Regions from separate parts of the Pseudarthrobacter sp. CCNWLW217 genome, predicted to be linked through region 1. Evidence: riboswitches for the same ligand, from Rfam matches in the RefSeq annotation. Region 1 holds a riboswitch; the other holds the start of a gene.
The links. A riboswitch is a leader RNA that binds a small molecule or an ion and turns the genes downstream of it on or off. The one in region 1 is predicted to bind cyclic di-AMP.

Region 1 (9,300 bases):
CAGCGAACTTCCGTCCAACGAACTTCCACCCAGGCCAAATCAGCCCAGGGCAAATCAGCCCAGGGCAAATCCGCTCAGGGCGCGTCCGGTTCCCGCACGCCCGCCCGACCGGGCGCGGCAGCCAAGCGGCCGTCGTCGTCCGCCTCCGCTGCCAGCAAGCCGGCACCCAAGCCTGCGCCCAAACCGGGCGGGGCCAGGAGCGCTCCCCGACGCTGACGCATCGTGGCGCCTCCAGTGAGGACCGCCGTCGCCACCCCTCCCAGCAGAAGCAGCCCGCCTGCCAGCTCGGCAGGGGTGGGCACTTCGCCCAGCGCAAGCCACGCAGCGCTCATCCCCACCACTGGCACCAGCAAGGTGAAGGGAACAACGGCCGACGACGGGTAGCTGGCCAGAAGCCGGTTCCAGATTCCGTAGCCCACCAGCGAGGCGAAAATGGCCGTATACAGTGCGCTGATGATCGTGGCAGGCTGCAGGTCGGCCAGCGTGCCCAGCACAGCCTCCGGACCGTCCACCAGCAACGAGAGCCCGGCAAGGGGCAGCGGCACCACAGCGCCGGACCAGACCACCAGACCCAGCCCTGAGGCCGCCTTGGCCTGGCGGGCGACGACGTTTCCGGCGGCCCAGGACAATGCGGCTCCCAGGACAATGATGAGCGGCAGCAGCGGTGCTACGGCGCTGCGGCCCACGGCCACAACGGCCAGGCCGGCGACGCCAAGGACGACGCCGGCCAACTGACGGCGGCTGGGCCGCTCCCCCAGGAAACCTGCCGCCAGGAGGACCGTCAGCAGCACCTGCGCCTGCAGGACCAGGGAAGCCAGACCCGCTGGCATGCCAAGGGCCATTGCCAAGTAGAGGAGGCCGAACTGGCCTGCGCTCATAAAGAGTCCGACGCCGATGATCGCCTTCCAAGTGACGTCGGGCTTCCTGATGAAGAAGATCCAGGGGAAGACCACCAGGACGAACCGCATCGCCACGAACAACAGCGGGGGAACCTCACGGCCGTTGGCATGCAAGCCGAAGTCGATGGCAACGAAGTTCAGGCCCCAAAGCACGGCGACCAGGGCGGCAAGGAGGGAGTGGCGGAGGTTCACGATCCCACTCTTACAGAACCCCCGATGAAGCACCAGCATTGAATTCGACACGGGATCATGTACGTTTGCTTCATGATTGAAATCGGCTCACTTCGTGCTCTCGCGGCGATTGAGCAGCACGGGTCTGTCATAGCAGCGTCGGAGATTATGGGCTTCAGCCCGTCCGCCGTCTCCCAGCAGATCAAGAAGCTGGAAAAGCAGACTGGTTTCGCTGTCCTCGAGCGCCGCGGCCGCGGGGTGCTGCTCACCGAACGCGGGCTCACGCTGGCAGCCTATGGCCGGCGCATCCTGTCTGAGCTTGAGGAACTGGAATCAACCTTGCTTTCGGACCCGGCCAGACCCAGCGGGCACTTGAAGGTGGTGGCCTTCTCCACGGCTTGCCGCGGCCTGGTCGGACCGCTGCTGGGAAGGCTTGCCTCTTCCGGCGCGGACTTGGACGTGAGCGTGCTGGCCGAGGACCCTCGCGAAGCCGTGGCACGGGTGGCCAATGGGGAGGCCGACCTGGGTGTGGTGCACAATTGGAACTCCGTACCGCTGGTGATACCGGAGCATATGACGCTTGAGTGGTTATGCGAGGACATTGCCGACCTGCTGGTGCACGGCAGCCATCCGCTGGCAGGACGCGGCCACGTGGAGCCGGCCGACCTTGTTGATGAGCAGTGGATCAGCACACCGCACGGCGCCATCTGCAACGAGGCCCTGCTGAGGATTTTCGCCGATCTGGGCCGGGTGCCGGACATCAAGGTCTACGATCCTGACTTCGCAACCCATATTTCCCTTGTGGAGCAGGGAGCGTTCGTAGCACTGGTTCCCCGCCTCGGCAGGCCGGCACTGCCACCTGACGTGGTGCCCGTGCCATTGGTCAATCCCGTCCAGGTCAGGCAGGTGGGAATGGTTTACCGCCGGACCATGACGGCGAGCCCGGCCATCCAGCACGTCTCGGGACTGCTTCGTCAGATCAGTGGGCGCGCGGAACCTTGAACTTGGTGATCCGGGCGTCCTGGCCATCCAGTTCCGCCCAGGATTTATCGGTTTCCAGGACTGTGAGCGCGCTGGTGGGGTACCGGGTGGCGGCGTCCATGTAGGCGTCGTGGTCGGAGTCGCGGGAAGCCAGGTGCATGGCGAGGTCCTGGACGCCAGGCATGTGCGAGATGAGCATCAGCGTAGTGACGGTATCGGGGACATGGTTGACCACGGTCAACATGCGCAGCGCAGAGGCAGCGTACAGGCCGTCCTCCAGCTTCGGCGTCGGCGCCTTATCTCCGAGTTCCGAGCACACCCAAGTGCAGGTCTGCCGCGTCCTGAGCGCACTGGAGCACAGGATGAAGTCGGGGACAATGCCATGCTTGAGCAGCCACCGGCCCGCCAAGGGCGCCTCGCGGTGCCCGCGTTCCTCCAGCGGCCGCTCGTGGTCGGCAACCCCACCCGGCCAGTCCGCCTTGGCATGCCGCATAATCACGAGGCGCTTGATGTGGTGGTCACTCATGTCCCCAAGCCTAGCGCCAGCTCACTTCAGTCGGGGCGGCCGCTAACCAGCAGCCGCGGAGGCCAATACTCACGAGCCCTGAACGCGGAAAAGGGACACACGAAAAAAGGGAGGGCGCTGCAGCGAAGCGGGACATCCCGACAGCGCCGTTGTTGCGCGAGGGACGAGCGCAGGCGCAGAGGGATCGTGCCGCGAAAGCGAAAGCGCCTGCCCCAGCGGGACAGGCGCTTTCGCGCGTTTCTGTAGGACTAGATCGAGTATTCCGGAGCGGCCCAGACAACAACTTCCGGGTGCTCGTAGAAGCGGTAGCCCTGGCCGCGGACGGTTCGCACGGTGTTGGCGAGGCGTCCCAGCTTGGAGCGGAGGCGGCGGATATGGACGTCAATGGTCCGCTCGTTGGGGACTTCCTCGGCGTTGCGCCACAGGCCTTCGAGCAATTCGTCGCGGCCCACGGTGCGGGTGCCGTTCTCCACGAGGTAGTTAAGGAGCTCAAACTCCTTGAACGTGAGGTTCAGGGATTCGCCGTCCAGGTGGACCTCGCGGCGGGCGAGGTCGATCAGCACGCCGGAGGGGCGCGGGTCCTGGGCTTGCTGCTGGCGTGCGGTTTCAGTGCGCTGGCGAGCGTTCACCGTGGGGTCGCCAAAGGTGGAACGGACGACGTCGAGCGCGGACCCGGGGGTGCTGGCCGGCGCGACGGCCACCGCCGCGTAGCTTTCGGCCCCCGACACCAGCGACTGGGCGTAGGCGCGGATTTCCTGGGCAAGCTTGGCGATGGAGGTTCCGGCAGCAGCTGCCGTTTCCTCGTCGATGCCCATGTAGAGCACGAAGCCGCGGGCGACGTTGTCGTTTGCTACCGGGCGGACAGTGTTGGGTCCCGCCACAACCGGCGTGGGTGCGGTGACCGGGGCCGCGTCGGCGGGCTGGACGGCGCGGAGTTGGCCATAAGAGTTGGGGTTGTAGCCCTGCGGGGCGTAGCCGGGAGCGGGGAAGCTGGTACCGGGCGCGGCGGGAGCGAACGCCGGGCGGGCACCGAAACCCTGGCGCAGGCCAGAGGGCTGGGCTGCCTTGGTGGCGTTTCGGACAGAGATGTGGACGTATCCGGATGCAACTGACATGGATTAGTTACCTCAATGTGAATGGCCGTCATCGCGGCTCGAATGCTTGGTTTCCCCGCAATGAGATCTGGGGAGGGGCGCCCGACGCTGGGCTGGGGGGCGAATGCCTAGGAACTTCGCGGGGTGTGAAGGTCAGGCGTGCATTCGACAACAGCGCATGTCGGCAGCAGCGGGTGTGCTGGGCCAATATTCTGCGGCTGCAGGTGCTGTTGAGTTCTTGTTCACAATTGAAGTGTGCAACGTAACAATGCGAACTTGCAAGTAACAATGGACGGATCGTTCCGCATAGTGAGACGAATTCAGAGAATGTGGCTCAGATCACGATTCTGACAGAGCGATAAAATAACAGATGTTTTCCAGAACGATTGGTTGGAAAACCATCTTTCCCGAATATTATTCGCCCGAACCCATAAAAGGGCCACCACAATTCACCAGCGATGGAGTTGCTGAAATACACCCCTTGATTTGCCGTGGTGTCCAGCTCCGCCGCCATCCGGACAAAAAAATTCCACCCCCGTCCGCCCCGGAAACCGCTGGGAGCGTCGAAGGGGGCCTGCTGGACGCCACCAAAGCCAGGGAAAAGTCCCGGTTGATCGTCAGGGGAATCTGCCGCTGGGCAGCTTTCAGCTCGCTAGGCTGGGATTCACAGCCAGCGCACAGGAAGCCTAAAGCGGGGGCTCAACGACGCATCGGAGAGTTGTCCCATGGCCACTTCGCACTCCATGACCAACAACCTTCCCCAACTTACCCACCCGGACGGCTCCCCCATCCGTGCCTTGGTGGTCGACGACGAGCCCAGCCTCTCCGAACTGATGAGCATGGGCCTGCGCATGGCCGGATGGTCGGTGGCCGTCGCCGCTGACGGTCCCGAGGCTGTGAAGCTCGCCAAGGAGTTCCGCCCGGACGTCCTTGTTCTCGACGTGATGCTTCCCGGGTTTGACGGCGTCGAGCTGCTGACCAGGATCCGCGCCTTCGCGCCTGAAGTACCGGCGCTCTTCCTGACTGCCAAGGATGCCGTCCAGGACCGGATTGTGGGTCTGGCTGCCGGCGGTGACGACTACGTGACCAAGCCGTTCAGCATGGAGGAGGTCCTCCTCCGGCTGCACCGGCTGGTGCAGCGATCCGGCGTGGCAGCGATGGACACCGCTGAGCTGGTAGTGGGTGACCTCGTCCTCAACATCGATACCCGCGAGGTGAGCAGGGCCGGCGATGAACTGCAGCTGACTGCCACGCAGTTCGAGCTGCTCCGGTACCTCATGGAGAACCCCAGGCGCGTCATCAGCAAGGCGCAAATCCTGGACCGCGTCTGGAACTACGACTTTGGCGGGCAGGCCAACATTGTGGAGCTCTACATCTCGTACCTGCGCAAGAAGGTCGATGCCGTGCATCCGCCCATGATCCACACGGTGCGCGGCGCCGGATACGTCATCAAACCGGCGGACTAGGCCATGCCCTCACTGCCTGCAGTGGCGCCCACGCATGGCCGGAGCTGGCTGAAGCCCTCCACCTGGCATCTGCGTACACGCCTTGTACTGGTTGCCATGGCCCTGCTGGTGGCCATCTGCGGCGCCGTTGGCCTCTTCAGCTACGCTTCCATGGACTCGTTCCTTACACGCCAGCTCGACGAACAGCTCAGCCAGGCTGCCTCCCGGTCCAACGACCCCGGCCGGCCGCCGCTGGGCGGCTTCAACGGCAGGCCGGACCCGCTGGATTCCCGTGGGCAAAGCGTGGGTACGCTCAACGCCCGGATCCTGAATGGGCAGGTCAACAGCGCCGGATTCCTGGCCTCCGATACCACGCGTTCTCCCCTGTCCGCTGAGGACAAGGAGATCCTGCTGGCCCTCCAGAAGGATTCCCGCCCTGTGGACCGGACGCTCTCCAATGGCGAGTACCGGCTGATTGCAGTGGCAACGAACTACGGTGATGTCCTGGTGACCGGGCTCCCGCTCGCCGGCAAGGAAAGCACCCTCACCTCCCTGGTGTGGACCTTCGTTTTTGTTTCCCTTGGAGGGCTGGTCTTGATTGGCCTGGCCGGGACTATCCTCATCCGGCGCACCATGCAGCCGCTGGAGCAGCTTTCCGAGGTGGCCACACGCGTCTCGCGGCTCCCGCTGGACGCCGGCGAGGTGGCACTCGCGGTGCGCGTCCCGCCGTCGAACTCCAACCCCGGAACCGAGGTGGGCAGCGTGGGGCATGCGCTGAACCTCATGCTCGACAACGTGGCCAACGCGCTGCAGGCCCGGCAGCAAAGCGAGACCAAGGTACGGCAATTCGTTGCCGACGCGTCCCACGAACTGCGCACTCCGCTCACCGCCATCCGCGGTTACACGGAGCTAATGCGGATGACCGAGAACTTCACTCCGGATGGCCGGAAATCGCTGGCCCGGGTTCAGAACCAGTCCGAGCGCATGACCACACTGGTGGAAGACCTGCTCCTGCTCGCCAGGCTGGACGAGGGCCAGCCGTTGAAACTCAGTGAGGTGGATCTGACGCAGCTGGTGATCGAAACCGTCAGCGACGAAAAAATCATCGCACCCGGCCACAACTGGCATCTTGAGCTTCCGGACGAGCCGCTTGCGGTCAATGCCGATGCGTCGCAGCTGCGCCAGGCGTTGGTGAACCTGCTGTCCAACGCCCGCAAACACACTGCTCCGGGCACAACGGTCACCACGGCCGTGATGAGGTCCGACGACGGCAGTGCCGTGGTGACAGTAACGGACGACGGCGCCGGCATCCCGCCGGAATTCGTGGACCACGTTTTTGCCCGGTTTGCCCGCGCAGACGCGGCACGGACTGGATCTTCACGGTCCTCCGGCGCGGCGGCTTCGGAAGGCTCCAGCGGGCTTGGGCTGTCCATTGTGCAGTCCATTGTGGAGGCCCACGGCGGCAACGTGGAAGTGAACTCCCGGCCGGGTCGGACCCAGTTCACGTTGCGCCTGCCGGCGATCAACGGCTCATAGCAAGGCAACGCACCGGCGTCGTGATCTCTGTTACCAAAATGTGACTTAAGCGTCGCGCTCCTGTAGCGTCGATGGGGTGCGGTTCCCTTTGAGCCGCATATCCGGATGACGCCAAGCTCTGCCGCTTCCCGGATTCCGCTTGACCAGGCAGAGGCGGGGGACCCAGAGTCCCGGGCACTTAACTGCCCTTGGGGTGAAGCCAGCACGTGATCTTTCCGTGTGGCCGGATGCCCTCATCCGAACCCGACAGCTAACTCCGCAGGTGTGAGAGGCGATCCATCATGTCTGAATTCAAGGTACAAGCGCGCCCAGAGCGCGGTGCACATAAAGTCAACGGCCGTGGCAAGACCACGGCGCAACACACAAAAGCTTCGTCCCTGGGCAAGCGTGCAGCCGTTTTCGGTGCGGCCTGCGCCCTCCTCATCGGGGTCGGCGCAGCAGGCCAGGCTTCCGAATCCATGACTCCGGTGGCGGTCAGCGGGACCCAGTCCTCGGCGGCAGAGCTTGAATCCAACTTGAGGCTGGAAAAGGCCGAGATGCGGGCCAACCCGGCCCCTGAACCAGCTCCGGCCGACATCAGCGTTGCCCCGCAGGCCGCCGAACCGGCACCAGCACCGGCACCCGCACCAGCACCGGCACCCGCACCGGCCCCCGCCCCTGAGCCCGCACCGGCCCCCGTCGTCGCCGTCAACGATCCGGCCGGGGCCCAGGCCTATGCGGCGAGCCAGCTTGGCAGCTATGGCTGGTCAGCCGACCAGATGCAGTGCCTGCAGACGTTGTGGACCAAGGAATCTGATTGGACCACCACGGCCACCAACGCGAGCAGCGGCGCGTACGGCATTGTCCAGTCGCTGCCCGCCGAGAAGATGGCGAGCGCCGGGGCGGACTACCTCACCAACTACCGCACGCAGATCAACTGGGGCCTGAACTACATCCAGGAGCGCTACCAGTCGCCGTGCGGCGCGCTGAATTTCCACTTGTCGAACAACTGGTACTAAGCCGGTAATTGCGGCTTCCGCCATCCGAAGCAGCAGGCCCTGAATCCCCCGGTTCAGGGCCTGCTGCTTTTTGGCGTTGTATGTTCGCGGGGGCCGGACTTCCCTGACCTGCGGCTCCGGGCCATACTGGGGCCATGAAATTCACCACGACTATCCTGGGCAGCGGCAACAAAGCTGGTATTGAGGTTCCGGAGGAGGTTGTGACTGCCCTGGGCGCAGGCAAGCGCCCGCCGGTAGTGGTAACCATCAACGGCAAGAGCTACCGGAGCAGCATCGCGGTGATGGGCGGGCAGAGCCTGGTTGGGGTGAGCACCGCCAACCGGGAATTCACCGGCGTAGAGGCTGGCGACACTGTTGAAGTGGATCTGGAACTCGACACGCAGCCCCGGATCATTGAAGTCCCGGATGACCTGGCCGCAGCCATGGCCGCCGAACCGGATGCCCAGGCGTTCTATGCCACCCTGAACTACAGCGCGCAGCGACGTTATGTGGAGCCGCTCGGGGATGCCAAAACGGAGGAAACCAGGGCGAGGCGGATCGCGAAGGTCGTAGCCGACCTCAAAGCCGGAAAGAAATAATCCGCCGACCTGCGGCGTCCGTTTCCACCGAGGCCGTGACCGCGGTGTAATCCGGGATATGGAGCACTCCCGCCGGTAATTCGCCCGTGTTTGGGCCCACCGCCACGGTCCGGATGCCCGCAGCCACTCCGGCCGCGATTCCAGCCGGGGCATCCTCAAAGACCACGGCATCCTCCGGCTCCACGCCCAGCAAACCGGCAGCGGTCAGGTAGCCTTCCGGATGCGGCTTGCCGCGCGTCACGAGGTCAGCCGTCACGGCAACGGCAGGCATGGCCAGTCCAGCGGCATCCATGCGGATGTCAGCCAGGATCCGGTCCGCCGACGTCACCAGGGCCACGGCCTCCGCGGGCAGGCTCCGGAGCAGTTCGGAGGCACCGGGCAGCGCAACGATGCCGGCAGTCCGCACCCGTTCCATGGCACCAAGTTCTGCAGTGAGCGCAACGATGTCGGCACCGGCAGGCGCGAACCGGCGCACGGTATCGCCTGCCTGGACGCCGTGGGAGGTGCGCAGGATCTCGGCGATGTCCAGGCCGTAGCGGGCGGCGAACTCGCCCCACACCTGCTCCACGACCGCTGTGGAGTCCACCAGCGTGCCGTCCATGTCAAAGAGGACGGCGCGGCAGGTCAGTGTTCGTGTGGCGGCAGGAATGGGCAGGGTCATGAACCCCATTTTGCCTTACGTATTGCTTGAGGCGCCGCGCCCCGGGATGTACTGCACGGCCCACTTGTTCCCGTCCGGGTCCGCAAAGTACACGAAATGTCCCCAGTCCTGGATGTCGATATCACTCACGTCCACGCCGTTGCCCTTGAGGTGGTCATGGGCGGCTTGGATGTCATCGACGACGATTTGCAGGTTTGGTGCGCTGCCCGGAGGGGCATCGGTGAGCCCTTCGCCGATGCTGATCGAGCAGGCCGAGCCGGGCGGCGTCAGTTGGACGAAGCGGATGGAATCGCTGGGCCGCTCGTCGAAATCCGCGTTGAACCCCACTTTGTTGACATAGAAGTCCTTGGCGCGGTCGACGTCGGAGACGGGTACAAAAACGAGTTCAAGTTTCCAGTCCATCCGCACAGG
Region 2 (9,300 bases), on a different contig from region 1:
CGTCACGCTCCTCGCCCGGCAGGCCCGGGACCGTGCCGGCGGGGCTGCCGTCATTGCCGCCCATGACCTGGACCGGATCGCCTTCCCTAAACGCCGGCAACCGCACTAAACAACAACCCCCGCAACGTCCGGCGCCCCTTGCCCGTCGCCTGACATCGGAGGAGGATGTTTGGGCATCCCAGGAGGCTCCCATGATCCAGCTTGGCAAGTTTGAGAAGTATCTGATCGAGGAATTCTTCGACGATTACCGTGCCGGGGACATGACCCACCGCACGTTTACCCGCCGCGTCGCTTTCATCACCGGAAGCATGGCAGCGACCTCGGCCGCAATGTTGCTCGTGGGCTGCACCCCCGAAGAAGTCCCGCGGAGCACCGACCCCATGCCCACCCCCTCTCCAACGTCCTCGGCGGCAGGCAAGGGCACCGCGGCCGCCGGTGCCGTCCCCGGAGCCAAGAGCCCGCTCTCCGTTCCCGAGGGAACAACAGGGCTGACGACGTCGACAATCACCTTCCCTTCCAGCGGCACCGACATCAGGGGCTACCTTGCCCGGCCCGACGGGGGAGCGGCCGGTCCTGCAGTGCTGGTCTGCCACGAGAACCGCGGACTCACCCCGCACATCCAGGACGTTGCCCGGCGGTTCGCCAAAGCCGGCTACAGTGCGCTGGCCCTGGACCTGCTCAGCAGGGAGGGCGGGACTGCGGGGATGGATGCCGACGCGGTACCTGGTGCGCTGACGGGCGCCGGCGCCAAACGCCACGTGGCCGATTTCGCCGCGGCCTTTGACTACCTGGCGTCACAGGACTTCGTGGACCCGGCGAGGATCGCCATGAACGGTTACTGCTTCGGTGGCGGAATCACGTGGCAGGCGTCGACGGAGCTCAGCGGGCTCGCAGCCACGGCCGCTTTCTACGGCCCGGCACCGGACCTCAACAAAGTCCCAGCCATCAAGGCAGCGGTCTTCGGCGTCTATGCCGAGCGGGACCAGCGGATCACGGGGGCCATGCCGGCACTGAAGGACGCGTTGGCGGCCAACAACATCACACACCAGTTGACCGTTTACCCGGGCGTGGACCACGCCTTCCACAACGACACCGGTGAACGGTACAACGAGGCCCAGGCAACGGCGGCCTGGAACGACACGTTGGCGTGGTTCAAGCAGCACGTCTGACGCGCGGCGTCACCCGATGGGATGGCCGTGGTGGCACGTGGTTTGCCCGTCCGGTATCTCATGTCCCTGGATGCAGGTCACAGTGGGCGGCTGGGGAAGGTCATGGGCGAGGAAGAAGAGACTGCTCCGCCCGTGTTCAAAACCTGCATCCTCCCTCTTCAGCCAGGGCCGGTGGCTGTGTTTGGCTGAATCGGGCGGTTTCTGTTCCTCGTGCTGATGATGCCCGAACGGATTCTTGACCATGGGTACCGCGACCTTCCCATTACCCTGACTGCCTGGGCAGCGATGAACCGGTACGAAAGATTTTACGCCGCCGGTCCCGCCGCAGGCGCGGGTAGTCTTGAAAGATGAGCACCACAACGCCAACAACGCTCACCTTCGATGGCCGCTTCGCCCGGGAGTTCGAGGAGCTTGCTGTACCTTGGCAGGCCGAGGAAGCTCCGTCCCCGCAACTCCTCGTGCTGAACGAGCCGCTGGCCAGCGAACTTGGCCTGGATCCGGCGTTGCTGCGGACCCCGGAGGGGACGCTAATGCTCATCGGCAACCGGGTCCCGGAAGGTGCCACGCCTGTGGCCCAGGCATACGCCGGGCATCAGTTCGGAGGCTATTCGCCACTCTTGGGAGACGGGCGCGCCCTCCTGCTGGGGGAGGTCACGGATATTCACGGGCGCCTCCGCGATGTGCACCTCAAGGGCTCGGGCCGTACCCCGTTCGCCCGTGCCGGTGACGGCCTCGCCGTCGTCGGTCCGATGCTGCGCGAATACCTCGTCAGTGAAGCCATGTATGCCATGGGCATTCCCACCACACGGTCGCTTGCCGTCGTGGCCACGGGACGGCCAGTCCGCCGCGAAACCATGCTTCCCGGGGCTGTGCTGACCCGCGTTGCGAGCAGCCATCTGCGTGTGGGCAGCTTCCAGTTCGCCCGGGTCAACGGCGACACGGAGCTCCTCCGTCGGCTGGCCGACCACGCGATCAGCCGCCATCATCCGGACGCCGCGAAGGCGGACCAGCCCTATCTCGCGCTGTTCGATGCGGTCATCGCCGCCCAGGCGTCCCTGGTGGCCCAGTGGATGCTCGTGGGATTTGTCCACGGGGTAATGAACACGGACAACATGACCATCTCGGGCGAGACCATCGACTATGGACCGTGCGCGTTTATGGATGCCTTCAACCCCGGTGCGGTCTACAGCTCCATCGACGCCGGCGGACGTTACGCCTACGCCAACCAGCCAGTCATCGCTGAATGGAACCTCACCCGGCTGGCCGAGGCGCTTCTGCCCCTGCTCCACGAGGATCAGGAGCAGGCCGTTGCGCTCGCTGTGGAGTCACTGGGCGCGTTCCGGAAGCTGTACAGTACGGCCTGGTCCACCGGGATGAAATCCAAGCTGGGGCTCGGCGCGGAGGCAAGGGACGACGAAGCGGGGCCTCTGGTGAATGACCTGCTCGCAATGCTTGAAGAGGGGCAGGTTGATTACACCTCGTTCCTCCGGGGCCTCGGGTCCGCAGCCCGCGGTACACCCGGCGCAGCCCGTACCATGTTCACGGACCCAGGAGCATTTGACGCGTGGACCAAGAAGTGGCTCGCCCTGGCACCGGACGCAGACATGATGGACCGGGTGAACCCTGTCTACATCCCCAGGAACCACTTGGTGGAAGAAGCCCTGGGCGCCGCTACCGCCGGCGACCTGGACCCGTTCCACCGCCTGGTGGACGTCCTGACGCAGCCGTACACTGAGCGCCCCGGCCTGGAACGCTACGCCGGTCCCGCGCCTGTTGACTTCGGCAGCTACCGGACGTTCTGCGGAACCTGAGCGAACAAAAACGGGGGACGACGGCGACAGGCGGCTGATTGCCGCCCGCCGCCGTCGAACCGGCCGGACTCACGCTACGCGGACGAAGGACGCTCCCGACAACCAGCTGATGGAGTGGACTTCGGTCTTGTAACCGTCCACGCCGCCGCTAACAACCTGGCCATTGCCGGCGTAGACGCCCACGTGGCCGGCGGTGATGACCAGGTCACCGGCTGCAGGGGTGCCCACCACGGTGCCGTACGCGAAGAATTGGGTGGGTGCCAGGTCTCCCACGCTCTTGCCCACCGAGCGCAGTGCCTTCTCCACCATGGCGGTGCAGTCCTGCTGAACGCCGAGCTGCGAATAGGCGGAAGCCAGGATGGCAGCGCCGAGCGAGCCGGACGGTGCCTGCGCCGCCGGGGCGGCAGTGGAAGCCAGCTGGACGCCGGTGTTGGCCGGGGCAGTGGGCGCTGCGGCTGCCTTCGCCACCGGAGCCGGAGCCGGAGCAGTGTAGCCGGCACCCGGGATCTGGATCTGGTCACCGGGGTAGATGATGGTGGTCAGCGACAGGCCGTTCACAGCCAGGACGTCGTTCAGGGCCACGCCGTAGGCGGCGGAAATTGCGCCCAGGGTGTCGCCTGAGACGACCGTGTGGACGGTGGCTGCGGCGGCCGGAGCGGCAGCCGCGGCCGGTGCAACGGCGGCCGGTGCAGGTGCCGGTGCGCTGGTCTGGCCCTGCACATTGACGGTCCCGGACGAGTCCGGGCCGTGGACGCCGGCCTGCGCCGGGGTGCCAACGCTAAAGAGCAGCCCGGACGCGGCAACTGCGGCAAGTGCGGGCCGGCCGAACGTCAGTGCGCGGGCTTTGGCCGAGGAAGACAGGCCAACCAGGACGGTGGGGCGGACAGAAGTCGCACGATGGCGTGCGGCAGTGGAGTTTTTTGACACGGGTAATCGCCTCTCCCATGCCTGCGGGGTGAGCTGTCGGGTTCGGGTCGGAGACACCCGGCCGGTTACGGCTCCGTACGGGACGGAGCGATATCGACTTAACCCCAAGGCTTCGGAACGAAGCCGTGGAAACGTGGTTCCCCCGTCCCTGCCAGTGAAAGTAACTGGGGTCCCGGTTCAGCGGCAGGGTTCGGCATACTGACGGGAATGCCCCGGCTTGAGCCAGGACACCGCTCGACCATAACCTCTGCTCTTTTGGAATGTCACATTCCGGTAACGGAATGTAGGCCAAAAAGCCACCTTATCTTCGGGTGGGGTTCTTCCGTGTGTGGAATGACGTTGCAGGTCAGGCCCCGATAGCGGCATATGCTGCGAAAGCTGGTGCCGCGTGATGGAAATCACGTAACAAAAGAGGCCGTGTGGCATTTTGATCCTCAGATTGAGGCCTGATGCGTGGTAAAAGAGGCCTGCCCTGCGGCTGCTACGGGAGGGATCTCTGCTGGATAACAATGTTGGACCAGCATCCACTAGGCAAGAGTTTCGCCCGGTAAGCTCACCAACTATGTCCCGGTTTGCTCAAAGAATGAGGCTGCCTGCCGTTGCGGGCCTGCTGGCGGTTGTTTTGGCGGCCCCGCTCGCCACGGCGCCTTCGCATGCCGACGACGATACTCCGCCAGGCGGTTACCCTTCCTGGCAGGACGTGCAAAACGCCAAGCAAAGCGAGGCCGGTAAGGCTGCGGAGGTCACCAGGATCAACGAACTGTTGGGTGGGCTGCAGACGCAGGCTGAGGCACTGGGTGGCGCTGCCGTGACGTCCGCTGCCGAATACGCCGCGGCGGACGCAGCGCTCCAGGCTGCCAGCTCAAGGGTTGACGTCCTCACCGCACAGACTGCACGCGCCACGGCGGAACTCGGGCAGTACAAAAAGGAAATCGGCGCCCTGGCAGCCCAGTCGTACAAGACCGGCGGCACCAATATGGGATTCTTCGTAGCCCTCGACGCCGTCCAGACCAACAGCATCCAGGGTCTGAATATCGTGCAGATCGTCAGCGACAAGACCGCGGCCCTGGTGAACAAATCCGCGGCTGCCGAACGGGTCGCCAGGGCCCTCGCCGATCAGGAAAGGGCAGCGAGGATTGAACGCGAACGGCTGTCAGGGGAAGCCAAGAGCAAGCTCGACGCCGCCCAGGCGGCCCAGCAGGCCATGTCGCGGCAGGTTGCGGAGCAGCAGGAGCACAGCCAGGAACTGACCGCGCAGCTGGCATCCCTCAAGGGCACCACTGCCGCCGTCGAAGGGGAGTTCCGGCAGGGCCAGGCGGCTTTGGCTGCCTACGAGACCGCGCAGGCAGCTAAACGCGCCGCAGCGCAGGAGCAGGCCCGCCAACAGGCCGAGGCGGCGGCCAAGGCCGCGGCCCTGGCCGCCGCCCAGAAGCCGGTAAATCCAGGGCCCGCCGCACCGGCCGGCCCAGCTGCTCCGGCGGAGCCGGCGCCGGCTCCGCCTCCCGCCCCTGGTCCGACGCCGAGCCCGCCGCCCGTCGTCGTCCCTTCCGTTCCTGGCGGTGCCGTCAACGACCCCGCCGGAGCTAAGAGTTACGCTTCGGGCCGGCTGTCCGCCTATGGCTGGGGCCAGGACCAGTTCCTGTGCCTGGCGCAGCTGTGGACCAAGGAATCCAACTGGCTGACCACGGCCACCAACCCCTACTCCGGCGCTTACGGGATCGCCCAGGCGCTGCCCGCCGGGAAGTACGCCAGCGCCGGCAGCGACTGGCTCACCAATTACCGGACGCAGGTCGAGTGGGGCCTCGGGTACATCCGGGACCGTTACACGTCTCCGTGCGGGGCCTGGAACCACTCCGTCCAATACAACTGGTACTGACCCGGCCGGGCGCTGACGCGAAGGCTAGGCGGAGTCCGGTGCTGGTTTGGCAAATTCGGCGGCGCTGACGAATTCAATGCCGACGAAGGCCTGGTCGCCGTCCACCCAGGAGTCATGCCCCGGTGGAATGGTGTAGGAATCACCCGCGGCGTCAAACGGATTACCAGGTGGCATCTGAGGCGCTTACGAGTGACAGCATGCTCCGTTGAGTGCCACTTGTCGAGTCCTGCGAAGGTGCCGCGGCGTAGGCTTTTCCCATGGCTGACTTTGAGCGGTTCCGGATCCTGCTGGAGGAAGAGCGTGCGCGAAAGCTTGCCCTGCTTCCGGCGCTGCGGGCCGACATTTCCTCAGCCAATGCTGCACGCCAGGACTCCAACGTCGACGACGAACACGACCCCGAGGGTGCCACCATCGCCTTCGAGCTGTCCCAGGCCTCGGCCTTGCTACAACAGAGCAGCTCGGGCCTGGCTCAGGTGGAAGCTGCCCTGCAACGAGTTGCCGATGGCACCTACGGCGTGTGCGAGGTATGTGGCGTGCCTATCGCCGAGGGCCGCCTGGAGGCCAGGCCATGGACCCCCTATTGCCTGGAGCATGCCTCCACCGGGCGCCGCTGACGGTAGCCGTGAACCAGACAGTCCTGGATGCCGCGGACTTCATTGATGCCACGCTGCAGAACGAAGGAGCCTGGTACCGGGCGGACGAGGTGGCGTCCCGGATGGGCGGTGCCCTGGGCTCCTATGGTGCGTCGGTGGGGGCGGTCCGGGGAACCGTCCGCGACGCCGGACGGAAGTTCAAGGACCTTGGCCACGATGACGTGGTGGCCTTGGCCTCACTGCTCTGGGGTCAACCAGGTCCCGGCAGGAAGCCCGTCTATGAGCGTCGCCTCGCCGCTGTGGTGCTGCTGCAGTCCCGGGTGGCCATGCTGCTGCACACGGACCTGACCAGGCTCGAGGGCTTTATCAGATCCGCGCACAGCGGTGAGCTGGTAATCCCGCTGATCACCGACGTTGTAGTCCCGCTCCTGAAGGTGCTGGACGGACCTGGCCGGCAGCGCGCCGGCGTCGTGATCACGCGCTGGAGCCAGGACCCCGATGGCTGGATCCGCCACGCAGCATCCCTGACCGCAGAAGTAGCCTGAAACACCTGAGAGAAGGAGACGGAGATGAGCGATCCCTACGACCTCGAGCGTTTTGTCGAGGCTCAAGACCACGGCGGCACCTACAGCCGGGCCTTGGACGAATTGCAGCTGGGCAGGAAGACGGGCCACTGGATGTGGTTCATCTTCCCGCAGATTGCCGGGCTCGGCAGCAGCCCCACGTCGGTTAGGTACGCCATCAATTCGCTGGAAGAAGCGCAGGCCTACTTGAAGCATGATGTCCTGGGCCCGCGGCTGCTGGAGTCCGCAGCCGCCATCGACACCCACGCCGGCCGCTCGGCCACGGACATCCTCGGCGGCATCGACGCCAGGAAGCTGCACTCTTCGATGACACTGTTCCTGCGTGCCGCGCCGGGGGAGACCATCTTCAAGACCGTGCTGGCCGACTTCTTCGACGGGCAGCCGGACCCCGCCACCGACTCCCTTCTGGCGGCTGACAGGGACTGACCGGGCGGACGGACTCTCCCGACCTCCGGGTCAGTCCTTCCGCACCTCCACGAGTTCCACCTGCTGCAGGAGGCCACCGTCAACCACCGCAGTCATGTACGTGCAGACCGGCTGGCGCCGGCGGTCCGTCGGCGAACCGGGATTGAGCAGGCGCAACCCGCGCGGGGTAGTGGTATCCCACGGTATGTGGCTGTGCCCGAAGACCAACACGTCGGCGTCCGGATAGTGCGACTCCGCGCGTTCGCTACGCCCCTTGGCCGGGCCGGTCTCATGCACCATGGCAAACTGCACGCCTTCCAGTGTGACGGCCACCGTTTCCGGAAGCCGCCGGCGGAGTTCCGGCCCGTCGTTGTTGCCGTACACCCCTATGAGGCGCCGGCTTCGCCGCTCAAATTGGTCCAGCAGTTCTGCTGTTACCCAGTCTCCGGCATGGAGCACCACGTCGGCGCTTTCGACGGCGGCCCAGACCTGCGCAGGCAGGTCCCGGGCGCGGTGGGGAACATGGGTGTCGGAGACGAGTACGAGGTGCAGCGGCATGACTGAATCCTGCCACGTTGCCCGGCGCCGGTGGGGTTCGTGGATCCGCGCATTCCCGTCGTTCAGGGTGACATGACCGAGGCTGTCGCGGGCGAGAACTTTGCGTTGGCGTTCCTGGTGTTCAACACCATCGCGAACCTCCTGACCCAGGACCACCAGGTCCGGTGTTTCCAGAATGCCGCCCACCCCACCGCTACATCTGGCCCAGCGAACTCGACCTGATGGCGCAGTTGGCAGGATTTAGGCTGGAATCCAGGTGGGCGGACTGGGACGGCAGCGAATTCGCCGCGGATTCCCGCAGCCACGTCTCGGTGTACCGGCTCACCGACACCTGAGGTCCAAAATGTACCCTGTTACGGCCTGCTGTTGAGTCGTACTCTGGGGCTGGGAGGTGATTGCCATGGAGGCAGCTCAGGGTGACAGGATCATCGTCAGGGGAAGGACCGTCGGGTCGACCGACCGGCACGGTGTCATCCTTGAAGTCAAAGGACAGGAAGGCCATCCGCCTTACCTGGTCCGCTTTGACGACGGCCACGAGACCGTTATGTATCCCGGCGGAGACTTCGCCGTCGACAAGCCACACGGGGAATAGGGCCGCCTGGTTCTGCATGCCGCCGGCAGGTACATGTCAGACTGGAGCCATGGATCATTCCATGACCGCGCACACGTCCGGCACCGACGCCAATAATCCGCACCGTCAGCAACCTCCTGGCAGGACGGGTCCCCGTGATCCCGGCGATGCCTGGGTGGAAGGGGACCTCGGGCGTTTCTGGGGCAGGTTCGGTGCAGCCGGGGTGCTCGCCTACGATCCGGACCGGGGCGTGCTCCTGCAGCACCGCGCCCAATGGAGCCACAACGGCGGAACGTGGGGGCTTCCCGGCGGAGCGCTGCACCAGGGCGAGGATGCAGTTGCAGGAGCGCTGCGGGAGGCCCACGAAGAAGCCGCCGTGCCCGGGGAGAACGTCAGCGTCCTGTTCACGTCCGTGCTGGACGTCGGCTACTGGTCTTACACCACTGTGGTCCTGTTCGTCACGGACCCCTTTGAGCCCGTCATAAGCGACCCCGAAAGCATTGAACTGCTCTGGGTTCCGCTGGCCGAGGTCGACGCCAGGGAACTGCACCCAGGCTTCGCCGCCGCCTGGCCTGGGTTGCGGACGCGCATGCTCTCATTGACGGACGCCCGCCTTTAGGGGCGCCCCAGGCTATTTGGCCGTCAGGTGTCCTGGCCGTACTCCGCGGTGACCAGGATAGGCAGGTGATCGGACTTGCCGCGAGGCAGCGTCTCCACGCTTTCGATGTCCAGGCCCAGGGACGTGGCGAAGTCGAAGTGGCCCTTGAAGACCTTGTAACGGGTGTAGGTCCGCCGATCGCTGAGGG

Region 2: another riboswitch for cyclic di-AMP. It lies ahead of V9L18_RS15910 (C40 family peptidase); the one in region 1 lies ahead of V9L18_RS15470 (hypothetical protein).

What each region holds. Positions count from the first base shown of each region.
Region 1 covers NZ_JBBCBT010000013.1:63,852-73,151, reverse strand. Annotated here, with positions in the region: gene V9L18_RS15500 (EamA family transporter) at 75-1,091, opposite strand; gene V9L18_RS15495 (LysR family transcriptional regulator) at 1,164-2,072, shown strand; gene V9L18_RS15490 (SixA phosphatase family protein) at 2,050-2,577, opposite strand; gene V9L18_RS15485 (winged helix-turn-helix domain-containing protein) at 2,826-3,692, opposite strand; gene V9L18_RS15480 (response regulator transcription factor) at 4,397-5,137, shown strand; gene V9L18_RS15475 (sensor histidine kinase) at 5,141-6,652, shown strand; cyclic di-AMP (ydaO/yuaA leader) riboswitch at 6,769-6,928, shown strand; gene V9L18_RS15470 (hypothetical protein) at 6,934-7,650, shown strand; gene V9L18_RS15465 (YdeI/OmpD-associated family protein) at 7,785-8,228, shown strand; gene V9L18_RS15460 (HAD-IA family hydrolase) at 8,209-8,898, opposite strand; gene V9L18_RS15455 (glyoxalase superfamily protein) at 8,905-9,291, opposite strand.
Region 2 covers NZ_JBBCBT010000014.1:14,909-24,208, reverse strand. Annotated here, with positions in the region: gene V9L18_RS15925 (ribonuclease Z) at 1-109, shown strand, start outside; gene V9L18_RS15920 (dienelactone hydrolase family protein) at 192-1,169, shown strand; gene V9L18_RS15915 (protein adenylyltransferase SelO) at 1,517-2,980, shown strand; gene V9L18_RS15910 (C40 family peptidase) at 3,050-3,907, opposite strand; cyclic di-AMP (ydaO/yuaA leader) riboswitch at 3,911-4,112, opposite strand; gene V9L18_RS15905 (lytic transglycosylase domain-containing protein) at 4,491-5,783, shown strand; gene V9L18_RS15900 (hypothetical protein) at 5,808-5,957, opposite strand; gene V9L18_RS15895 (TraR/DksA family transcriptional regulator) at 6,041-6,397, shown strand; gene V9L18_RS15890 (DNA alkylation repair protein) at 6,352-6,921, shown strand; gene V9L18_RS15885 (DUF1810 domain-containing protein) at 6,946-7,386, shown strand; gene V9L18_RS15880 (metallophosphoesterase family protein) at 7,417-7,923, opposite strand; partial or broken gene V9L18_RS15875 (SAM-dependent methyltransferase) at 7,966-8,258, shown strand; gene V9L18_RS15870 (DUF1918 domain-containing protein) at 8,324-8,515, shown strand; gene V9L18_RS15865 (NUDIX hydrolase) at 8,577-9,113, shown strand; gene V9L18_RS15860 (endonuclease/exonuclease/phosphatase family protein) at 9,137-9,300, opposite strand, start outside.